2 regions of the Pseudomonas sp. S35 genome follow, and region 1 is predicted to be linked to the other one. Evidence: riboswitches for the same ligand, from Rfam matches in the RefSeq annotation. Region 1 holds a riboswitch; the other holds the start of a gene.

Region 1 (5,540 bases):
GCCCATGCTAAATCGCTTCGCACCCCTCGTGCCTCTCGCACTCGTTACCCTGTTGTTTGGCTGCGCCTCCCACCCTCAACAGGTGGTTGAGCAGCAAAAGCCTCAACAACAGTCCCAGGCAAAATTCGTCGCTGCGCAGTCCGCTTCTGTTTATGAAGAAACTCTTTATAAGGAAGAGCAGACGACTGACAAGGAACTGGCCGATTTCTCCGGCAACAAGCCTTACCAGCTTCCGGTCCTGGCCGACAGCATCCTCGAACGCGGCATGTCCCTGATCGGTACCCGTTACCGTTTCGGCGGTACCTCTGAAGCCGGCTTCGACTGCAGCGGTTTCATCGGCTACCTCTTTCGTGAAGAAGCCGGCATGAACCTGCCGCGCTCGACGCGCGAAATGATCAACGTGAAAGCACCGTTGGTCGCGCGCAACAACCTCAAGCCTGGTGATCTGCTTTTCTTCAGTACTGCAGGCCGTGGTCGTGTCAGTCACGCCGGTATCTACTTGGGTGATAACCAGTTTATCCACTCCAGCAGCCGTCGCAGCGGTGGTGTCCGGGTCGATAGCCTGGGCGACAGTTACTGGAGCAAAACCTTCATCGAAGCCAAGCGCGCACTCGCCATGGCCCCGACGACGGTTACCGCTAGCAAGTAAAGTTAAAGTGATACTTGAAGTTTGACACGTAAGCGCTAGAATCCCTGGACATTGTTGTAATCCGTTCGCGCGAGCTTTGCTTGCGCGTTCTGGTTTTCAGCGTTCGGCAGCGAAAGCCGCATCCAGACCAGGATTGTTCTGCACATGTCGACGTCAGCCCGCCTCGTTCTTCTTGTGTGCGCCGCGCTCCTCAGCGCCTGCGCCAGTCGTCCGCCACCTGCGCCCGTGGCGGCCAAGCCCAAGCCGGTGTTCAACTATTCCACCCAGAATTTCTCGCCTGTTGCCGAAGACGTGCTCTTTCGCGCGTTGGGCCTGGTCGGCACGCCTTACCGCTGGGGCGGCAACACCCCAGACTCCGGTTTTGACTGCAGCGGCCTGATTGGCTTTGTCTACCGCGATGCCGCTGGAATCTCCCTGCCACGTACCACTCGCGAGTTGATCGTGATGCGCGCCCAGGACGTCAGTGAGCAAAACCTGCAAACCGGTGACCTGCTGTTCTTCGCCACCGGTGGCGGTTCACAGGTCAGCCATGCCGGGATCTATGTGGGCGAGGGCCGCTTTGTCCATGCGCCGCAAACGGGCGGTACGGTGAAGCTGGACACCCTGTCCAAGGCGTATTGGCAGAATGCTTACCTGAGCGCCAAACGTGTATTGCCAGGCAATCTGGCGCGTAATCCTTAAAAGCAGCTGCACGTCTCAAGCTTGAAGCTTGCAGCTAGCCCCCCAACCCACTAACCTTCGCCGCTTGTTCCAGGTGCTCTGTGACCTATGGGTCGACAGGGTGAAACAGGGAAGCCGGTGAGTGAGCGCGCTTGTACACAGCGCCGCCGCAATTCCGGCGCTGCCCCCGCAACGGTAAATGAGTCAAGACGCTGCCTTTTTGCCACTGTATCGCGAGCGATATGGGAAGGCGCAGCCGTCGGCCGGTTCTCTACAGAACGCCACTCATGAGCCCGGAGACCGGCCAGGATCATCCAACAGCATCACGGTGGGCGATGCTTGGCTGTCTGTTTGTCTTTTTCCTGCCCGCCGTTTTTGTTCAGCCCCAACGGAGAGCTGCCATGACCGATACCCCCGACCGCGACGAACGCCACCTGGCGCGCATGCTGCGCAAAAAAGCTGTGATCGACGAGCGCATCGCCAATTCACCCAATGAATGCGGCTTGCTGCTGGTGCTCACCGGCAACGGCAAGGGCAAGAGCAGCTCCGCGTTTGGCATGCTCGCCCGGGCTATGGGCCATGGGATGCAGTGCGGTGTGGTGCAGTTCATCAAGGGGCGCAACAGCACCGGCGAAGAGTTGTTCTTCCGCCGTTTCCCCGAGCAAGTGCGTTTTCACGTGATGGGCGAAGGTTTTACTTGGGAAACCCAGGACCGCCAGCGCGATATCGCCGCCGCCGAAGCCGCTTGGGCGGTGTCCCGCGAATTGCTGCAAGACCCGGCCATTGGCCTGGTGGTGCTGGATGAATTGAACATCGCGCTCAAGCACGGCTACCTCGACCTCGATCAAGTGCTCAGCGACTTGCAAGCCCGTCCGCCGATGCAGCACGTGGTGGTCACCGGCCGGGGCGCCAAGCCTGAACTGATCGAGATGGGCGATACCGTCACCGAAATGGGCATGCTCAAGCACGCATTCCAGGCGGGTATCAAGGCACAGAAGGGCGTCGAACTTTGAATCAGCCCCGTCATTGCCCGGCCGTATTGATCGCCGCACCGGCGTCCGGCCAAGGCAAAACCACCGTCACCGCCGCATTGGCACGCTTGCACCGCAACCTGGGGCGCAAGGTGCGTGTGTTCAAATGTGGCCCGGACTTTCTGGACCCGATGATCCACGAGCGCGCCAGTGGGGCGCCGGTGTATCAATTGGACATGTGGATGGTGGGCGAGCAGGAAAGTCGCCGCCTGCTGTGGGAAGCGGCGGGGGAGGCCGACCTGATCCTGATCGAAGGCGTGATGGGCCTGTTCGACGGCACGCCGTCCAGCGCAGACCTGGCGCGGCACTTCGGCGTGCCGGTGTTGGGCGTGATCGACGGCACCGCCATGGCCCAGACCTTTGGCGCCCTGGCGCTGGGCCTGGCGCGCTATCAACCGGACCTGCCATTCGCCGGCGTGCTGGCCAACCGTGTCGGCACCCTGCGCCACGCGCAGTTGCTCGAAGGCAGCCTTACCGAAGGCCTGCGCTGGTACGGCGCCTTGTCCCGCGAGACCGGGATAGAGCTGCCCAGCCGCCACCTGGGCCTGGTGCAAGCCAGTGAACTGAATGACCTGGATACGCGCCTGGATGCCGCCGCCCAAGCCTTGGGCAGCAGTTGCGAAGTCGCGTTGCCACCGCCCGTGACCTTTGCCGCGCCGCAAGTGATCGAGGCCGAGCCGTTGCTGGCCGGTGTACGCATTGCCGTGGCCCGCGACGAAGCCTTCGCTTTCACCTACGGCGCCAGCCTCGACCTGTTGCGGGCGATGGGCGCTGAGCTGACGTTTTTCTCGCCGATCCACGACCGCCAATTGCCCGACGCCGACAGTCTCTATCTGCCCGGCGGTTACCCGGAACTGCACCATCGGGCGCTGTCGGAAAATACGCCAATGCTCGACGCCATCCGCGCTCACCACGCGGCTGGCAAGCCGTTGCTCGCGGAGTGCGGCGGCATGCTGTATCTGCTGGACTCGCTCACCGACGTCGACGGCAACCGCGCCGAACTGCTCGGCCTGTTGCAGGGCGACGCAGTGATGCAAAAGAAACTGGCAGCCCTGGCACTGCAAAGCGTCGAATTGCCGGAAGGCGTGTTGCGCGGGCACACGTATCACCATTCTCTGACCAGCACCGAGTGCCAGCCGATTGCCCGTGGCCTGAGCCCGAACGGTGGGCGCGGTGCCGAAGCGGTCTTCCGACAGGGGCGGATGACGGCCTCTTACGTGCATTTCTATTTCCCGTCGAATCCAACGGCGGTAGCCGCCTTGTTTGCGCCGGACCGAGCTGAAACCCTATCCACTGTGGGAGGGGGCTTGCCCCTGATAGGGCCATGACCGATAACGCTTTCCCCCAGGCCGACCGCGACGCCGTCTACCGCGCCATCGCCGAACGCCGCGACATGCGCCACTTCAGCGGCGGCACTGTCGCGCCTCAATTGCTCCACCGCCTGCTCCAGGCTGCGCACCAGGCGCCCAGTGTTGGCCTGATGCAACCGTGGCGCTTTATCCGCATCAGCGACCGCCAACTGCGCGGGCAGATCCAGCATCTGGTGGAAGAAGAGCGCGTGCGCACCGCCGAGGCCCTGGGCGAGCGCTCCGATGACTTCATGAAGCTCAAGGTCGAAGGCATCAACGATTGTGCCGAAGTGCTGGTGGCGGCGTTGATGGAGGATCGTGAACGTCACATCTTCGGCCGCCGCACCCTGCCGGAAATGGACATGGCCTCGCTGTCCTGTGCGATCCAGAACCTGTGGCTGGCCGCTCGCGTCGAAGGCCTGGGCATGGGCTGGGTTTCATTGTTCGAACCCCAAGCCCTGGCCGATCTGCTGGGCTTGCCGCCCGGCGCCAAACCCTTGGCCGTGTTGTGCCTGGGGCCGGTCGCCGCGTTCTATCCGGCACCGATGTTACAGCTCGAAGGCTGGACCGAACCGCGTCCGCTGAGTGACATGTTGTATGAGAATACGTGGGGAGTGAGTCAATGAGTGTGGCCTTGCTGTGTGTCGCTGCGGTGGCGCTCGATGCGCTGCTGGGCGAGCCCAGGCGCTGGCATCCGCTGGTGGCGTTCGGCAATTTTGCCGGGCGCATCGAGCAACGTTTCAACAGCGGTGGCCGAGGCTGGCGCAGCCACGGCGTGACCGCATGGTTTATCGCCGTCGTGCCGCTGACGCTGCTGGCCACGGCCTTGTCGTGGGCGCCGTATATCGGCTGGGTGTTGGAGATTCTGGCGTTGTACTGCGCCCTCGGCATGCGCAGTCTCGGCGAGCACGTGATCCCGGTGGCCCAGGCGTTGCGCAGCGATGACCTGGATGAAGCCCGCACACGGGTGAGTTACCTGGTCAGTCGCCAGACCAGTGAGCTGGACCGCACCGAAGTGGCCCGCGCCGCGACTGAGTCGGTGCTGGAAAACGGCAGCGATGCAGTATTTGCCGCGCTGTTCTGGTTTGTGGTCGCGGGCGTGCCGGGCGTGGTGCTCTACCGCTTGAGCAACACCCTTGACGCCATGTGGGGCTATCGCAACGAACGCTTCGAACGCTTCGGCTGGGCGGCGGCAAAGATAGACGATGTACTCAACTATATTCCGGCGCGCCTGGTGGCCTTGACCTACGCCGTGCTCGGCAAAACCCGTTTGGCCCTCACATGCTGGCGCACCCAGGGCCCGACCTGGGACAGCCCCAATGCCGGGCCGGTGATGGCCGCCGGTGCGGGCGCGCTGGGTGTCGAGTTGGGGGGCGCCGCGATTTATCACGGCCAAGTGCACCAGCGTCCGCAATTGGGTGAAGGCCCGGCGGCGGATGCCGATTCCATCGACCGCGGCTGGCAACTGGTGCAGCGCGGCGTATGGTTATGGCTGCTGATCCTATGTGCGGGGGCGCAATTCTATGCTTGAACACGGTGGCCGGCTGCGTAAGGCATCCATTCAATACGGCATTGCCGAGGCTGATTGGCTGGACCTGTCCAGCGGCCTGGCACCTTGGCCCTGGCCCATCCCCGAGATCCCGCTACGCGCCTGGGCACGGCTGCCGGAGACCGACGATGGCCTGGAGCAGGCTGCCAGCGAGTATTACGCTGCTGCGCATGTACTGCCAGTGCCCGGCTCCCAGGCGGCGATCCAACTACTGCCGCGCCTGCGCCGCTCCGGCAAAGTCGGCGTGCTATCGCCGTGCTACGCCGAGCACGCCGAAGCCTGGCGCCGCGCCGGTTATGTGG
Region 2 (5,540 bases), 280 kb from region 1:
GCCGCCGCCCTGCGCGAGCAAGCCGAAACAATGGCGCAGATGATCACCCTGGAGATGGGCAAACCCATCGCCCAGGCCCGTGCCGAAATCGAAAAGTGCGCGCAACTGAGCGAATGGTACGCCGCCCAAGGCCCGGCCATGCTTGCCCCGGAACCGACCCTGGTGGACAACGGCACGGCCCATATCGAATACCGCCCACTGGGCCCGATCCTCGCCGTGATGCCGTGGAACTTCCCGGTATGGCAAGTGCTGCGCGGCGCCGTGCCGACGCTGCTGGCCGGCAACACCTACGTGCTCAAACACGCGCCAAACGTGATGGGCAGCGCCTACCTGATCCAGCAAGCCTTCCAGAAAGCGGGGTTTGCCGACGGCATGTTTGAAGTGATCAACGTGACCACCGACGGCGTATCCCAAGCCATCGCCGACCCACGCATCGCCGCCGTGACCCTCACCGGCAGCGTGCGCGCCGGTATCGCCATCGGCTCCCAGGCCGGTGCCGCGCTGAAAAAATGTGTGCTGGAACTGGGCGGCTCCGACCCGTTCATCGTGCTCAACGACGCCGACCTCGACGCCGCCGTGCAAGCTGCACTGATCGGCCGCTTCCAGAACAGCGGCCAAGTCTGCGCCGCCGCCAAGCGCCTGATCATCGAAGAAGGCGTGGCTGAAGCCTTCACCGCCAAATTCGTCGAAGCCAGCCGCGCCTTGGTCATGGGCGACCCCACCTCAGCCACCACCTACATCGGTCCAATGGCCCGCTTCGACCTGCGCGATGAACTGCACGGCCAAGTCCAGGCCACCCTGGAAGAAGGCGCGACCCTGCTGCTGGGCGGCGATAAAGTCCCAGGCAGCGGCAACTACTACGCGCCGACCGTGCTGGCCAACGTCACCGACCAGATGACCTCGTTCAAACAGGAACTGTTCGGCCCGGTTGCCTCGATCATCACCGCCCGCGACGCCGACCACGCCGTGGCCCTGGCCAATGACAGCGAGTTCGGCCTCACCGCCAGCATCTTCACTGCCGACGCGGCAAAAGCGCGGGATATCGGCAACCAGCTGGAAACCGGCGGGATCTTCGTCAACGCCTTCAGCGTCTCCGACCCACGTGTGGCGTTTGGTGGCGTGAAAAAGAGCGGGTTTGGCCGCGAGCTGTCGCACTTTGGCGTACGCGAGTTCTGCAATGCGCAGACCGTGTGGCTCGATCGCAAGTAACGCCGAGCCCTCACGGGCTCGACAGCTCCCCCCAACGAGGCGGTTATATGCGTTCCCGCCTCGTTTGACGCTCCCCCTGGGCAACGCGATCGACTACCATACCGCCGCCGGTTCCCCCACGGGACTAATAGGGAATTCGAAACGCCGCCCACGGCGCCAATCGAAACTGCCCCCGCAACTGTAGGTGCTGAGCCTGCTCCTTAACGCCACTGGACCCTGTCCGGGAAGGCCGGAGCGTGGCGACGACGCATCAGTCAGGAGACCTGCCGGCCCAGCACAATCACTAACCGGCGGGGTGTCCGGGAAGGACATCCTTGCCTGCCCGACCGGCAGCGTTCGAGGGCGTATTTCCGAGCCGTACTGCCCCTGCTTCACGTATGGTTCAAACGGAGATCGCCCCATGCTGCCACGCGTTACTGCCCTGATCACCGGCCTGGGTTTCTGTGCCCTGGCCCACGCGGCGCCCACTCACTACCCGTTGACCGTTGAAAACTGCGGCAGCGCCGTGACCTTCCAGCAAACCCCGGCGCGCAGCGTGACCATCGGCCAGGCCGCCACCGAAATGCTGTATGCCCTGGGCGTCGGCGATAAAGTGGTCGGCACCTCGCTGTGGTTCAACAACGTACTGCCCCAATACAAGGCGCAGAACGATAAAATCGAACGCCTGGCCAACAATGAGCCGAGCTTCGAAGCCGTGATCGCCAAGCGCCCGCAACTGGTGGCGGCCGAGCTGGAATGGGTAGTCGGCCCGCAAGGTGTGGTGGGTACGCGTGAGCAGTTCCACGAGCTGAAGATCCCCACCTACCTGCTGCCCTCCGACTGCGAAGGCAAAGACAACCTGGTGGGCGCCGACGGTACGCGGCTGGAGCCGTTTCGCATCGAAACCATCTACAAAAGCATCCGCCAACTGGCCGAGATTTTCGACGTACAGGCTCGCGGCCAACAGCTGAACGACGACCTCAAGGCACGCCTGGCCAAGTCCGTCGCCACCGTGCAGAGCAAAGGCCTCAAGCACGCCAGCGCACTGGTGTGGTTCTCCAGTTCAGAGATGACCAGCGACCCGTACGTGGCCGGCCACAAGGGCATCCCCGAATTCATGCTGGACACCCTCGGCCTGCACAACGTGGTGCAGTCCGATGAAGAGTGGCCCACCGTCGGCTGGGAAACCATCGCCAAGGCCAACCCGACCTTCCTGGTGATCGCCCGCATGGACCGTCGCCGCTACCCTGCCGATGACCACGAGAAGAAACTCGCCTTCCTGCGCAGCGACCCGGTCACGCGCAACATGGACGCCGTCAAAAACAACCGCATCATCATCCTCGATGCCCTGGCGCTGCAGGCCAGCATCCGCATGTTCGACGGCCTTGAACAACTGGCCGGCGCCATCGACGGCTACGACCTGTCCAAATGATCCGCACCCTACTCGCCCTGACGCTGCTGTTGATCGCCTTACTCGCCGGCGTGGCCATCGGCGAAACGGCCATCGAACCGCAGGTGGTGCTGCAAGTGCTCGCCAACAAACTGTGGAACGCCGGCTACGTACTGGACCCGATCGACGAAGGCGTGGTGTGGAACTACCGCCTGACCCGCGCCCTGGTCGCCGCCGCGTGCGGCGCGGGGCTGGCCACCTGCGGGGTGATCCTGCAGTCGCTGCTGCGCAACCCGTTGGCCGATCCGTACCTGTTGGGCATCAGCGCCGGCGCCTCGACCGGGGCGGTGCTGGTGGCACTGATGGGCGTGGGCGGCGGGTTGATATCGCTGTCGGCCGGCGCGTTTGTCGGCGCCATGGCGGCGTTTGCCCTGGTGATTCTGCTGGCACGGGCCAGCGGCTCGGTGAGCGGCACCGGCCAGATCATCCTCGCGGGCATCGCCGGTTCGCAGCTGTTCAATGCGCTCACCGCATTCTTGATCACCAAGTCGGCCAGTTCCGAGCAGGCCCGCGGCATCATGTTCTGGTTGCTGGGCAACCTCAGCGGCGTGCGCTGGCCGTCGGTGTGGCTGGCAGTGCCGGTGGCGGTCGCCGGCTTGGCGGTGTGCCTGTGGCACCGTCGTGCGCTGGATGCATTCACCTTCGGCAGCGACTCGGCGGCGTCCCTGGGCATCCCGGTGCGCCGTGTGCAATTTGTGCTGGTGGGCTGCGCCGCGCTCGTCACGGCGGTGATGGTGTCGATCGTCGGCTCCATCGGCTTTGTCGGTCTGGTGATCCCCCACGCCGTGCGCCTGCTGCTCGGCACCGGGCACTCGCGCTTGCTGCCGGCCAGTGCCTTGGGCGGCGCATTGTTTTTGATCGCAGCGGATGTACTGTCGCGCACCTTGATCAAAGGCCAGGTGATTCCGGTGGGCGTGGTCACGGCCTTGGTCGGCGCACCGGTGTTTGCGTTGATCCTGATCGGCCGGAGGAACGCACGATGAGCGTACTCAGTTGCACCGGCCTGGGCTTCAAAGTGCGCGACGCCGAATTGCTGCGCGACATTCACCTGGAGGTGCAGTTGGGCGAGACCTTGGGGATTGTCGGCCCGAACGGCTCGGGTAAATCCACCTTGCTCAAACTGCTGGCGGGCTTGCGCGCACCGGCGTCAGGTGAGGTGCGGCTTGGGAGTGCGCGTTTGGGCGAACTGTCGCGCCGCGCCATCGCACAACAACTGGCGGTGGTGGAACAACAGGCCGACACCGACGACGCCATCCGCGTGTTCGATGCCGTGGCACTGGGCCGCACGCCGTGGCTGTCGGCGCTGAGCCCGTGGTCCAGCGACGATCACGCCATCGTAGTCCAGGCCCTGCACGATGTGGACGCCACGCACCTGAGCCAACGCGCCTGGCGCAGCCTTTCCGGCGGCGAACGCCAACGCGTGCACATCGCCCGGGCCCTGGCGCAACGGCCGCAGATTCTGTTGCTGGATGAGCCGACCAACCATTTGGATATCCAGCATCAACTGGCGATCTTGAAAGGCGTGCAGGGGTTGCCCGTGACAACGTTGATTGCGCTGCATGATCTTAACCAGGCGCTGACCTGTGATCGCCTGGCGGTGTTGGATCGCGGGCGCTTGGTGGCACTGGGCACACCGCTGCAAGTGCTGACGCCACAGCGCTTGCAGGACACGTTTGGGGTGCAGGGGCATTACCTGACCGACCCGTTTGATGGGGCGCAGATATTGCGGTTGCGTTCTAACTGAGTCACTAGGGTTGTTATGGCTGATGAGTCCTTTGTGACAGTTGGGCCTATTTTGGCATGTGAGCTCTTTGTGGCACCTTGGCCTGCTGCGGCACATGAGCTCTTTGTGGGATGTGAGTTCTTTGGGGCTTGAGAGCTCTTTGTGACATGTGAGTGCTTTGTGGCTTGCGAGCTCTTTGTGGTGAGCGGGCTTGCCCCGCGCTGGGCTGCGAAGCAGCCCCACTAAGACCGCCGCGATTCTTCAGCAAAACCTCAGCGCATGGTTCGGGGGCCGCTTCGCAGCCCAGCGCGGGGCAAGCCCGCTCACCACAACGAGCCCGGTGCACACAACAGGCCTGCTCATCACAAAGGCCCGGGGCCACAACAGGCCTGCTCATCACAAAGGCCCAGTGACCAAAGCCCTATAAATACCGCTGCACAGGCGCTCTTTGTGACATGTGAGTGCTTTGTGGCTTGTAAGCTCTTTGTGGCATGTGAGCTCTTTGTGGTGAGCGGGCTTGCCCCGCGCTGGGCTGCGAAGCAGCCCCACTAAGACCGCCGCGATTCTTCAGCAAAACCTCAGCGCATGGTTCGGGGGCCGCTTCGCAGCCCAGCGCGGGGCAAGCCCGCTCACCACAACGAGCCCGGTGCGCACAACAGGCCTGCTCATCACAAATGCCCAGTGACCACAGCCCTATAAATGCCGCTGCATATGCGTCGTGCGCCACACTGGATCGTCCTCGACATCCACAATTTCAAAGCCTTGCCGCCCCCAAAAATCAATCGCACCCGGCAGGAACGGGTGGGTATGCAGGTACACCACGTCCACGCCATCCGCCCGCGCCGTGGCCTCTAATGCGCGATAGAGCTGCCCCGCCAGACCAAAGCGGCGAAAGGCCGGGCGTACAAACAGGCGTACCACTTCCACGGTCTTGCGGCCCTGGTAATTGAGCTGCGAAAAGCGGTTGTCGTAAGGCAAATAACCGATGGCTGCGACGATCTGATCGTCATCGCAAGCGACCAGAAAATGCCCGTCGCCCTGAAGGTAAGTGGCTTCAAATTGCGCCAGGTCAGCGGGCATGCCCGTGGCGCTGAGCTTGGGAAACAGCTCGGCGCGAGCCGCCAGGACGAAGGCCAGTACCTCGGGAATCTCAGCAACGGTGACCGTCTGGATGTTCAT

What was found. A riboswitch is a leader RNA that binds a small molecule or an ion and turns the genes downstream of it on or off. The one in region 1 is predicted to bind cobalamin.
Region 2: it holds a riboswitch for cobalamin, as region 1 does, so the genes downstream of both, PspS35_RS19705 (ABC transporter substrate-binding protein) here and cobO (cob(I)yrinic acid a,c-diamide adenosyltransferase) in region 1, are expected to answer to the same signal.

Annotation. Positions count from the first base shown of each region.
Region 1 covers NZ_CP019431.1:4,702,348-4,707,887, reverse strand. Annotated here, with positions in the region: gene PspS35_RS21015 (NlpC/P60 family protein) at 5-649, shown strand; gene PspS35_RS21010 (C40 family peptidase) at 794-1,330, shown strand; cobalamin riboswitch at 1,385-1,633, shown strand; gene cobO (cob(I)yrinic acid a,c-diamide adenosyltransferase) at 1,711-2,322, shown strand; gene PspS35_RS21000 (cobyrinate a,c-diamide synthase) at 2,319-3,668, shown strand; gene bluB (5,6-dimethylbenzimidazole synthase) at 3,665-4,315, shown strand; gene cbiB (adenosylcobinamide-phosphate synthase CbiB) at 4,312-5,220, shown strand; gene cobD (threonine-phosphate decarboxylase CobD) at 5,213-5,540, shown strand, end outside.
Region 2 covers NZ_CP019431.1:4,426,384-4,431,923, forward strand. Annotated here, with positions in the region: gene PspS35_RS19700 (aldehyde dehydrogenase family protein) at 1-1,209, shown strand, start outside; cobalamin riboswitch at 1,301-1,495, shown strand; gene PspS35_RS19705 (ABC transporter substrate-binding protein) at 1,610-2,620, shown strand; gene PspS35_RS19710 (iron ABC transporter permease) at 2,617-3,621, shown strand; gene PspS35_RS19715 (ABC transporter ATP-binding protein) at 3,618-4,382, shown strand; gene PspS35_RS19720 (GNAT family N-acetyltransferase) at 5,055-5,540, opposite strand, start outside.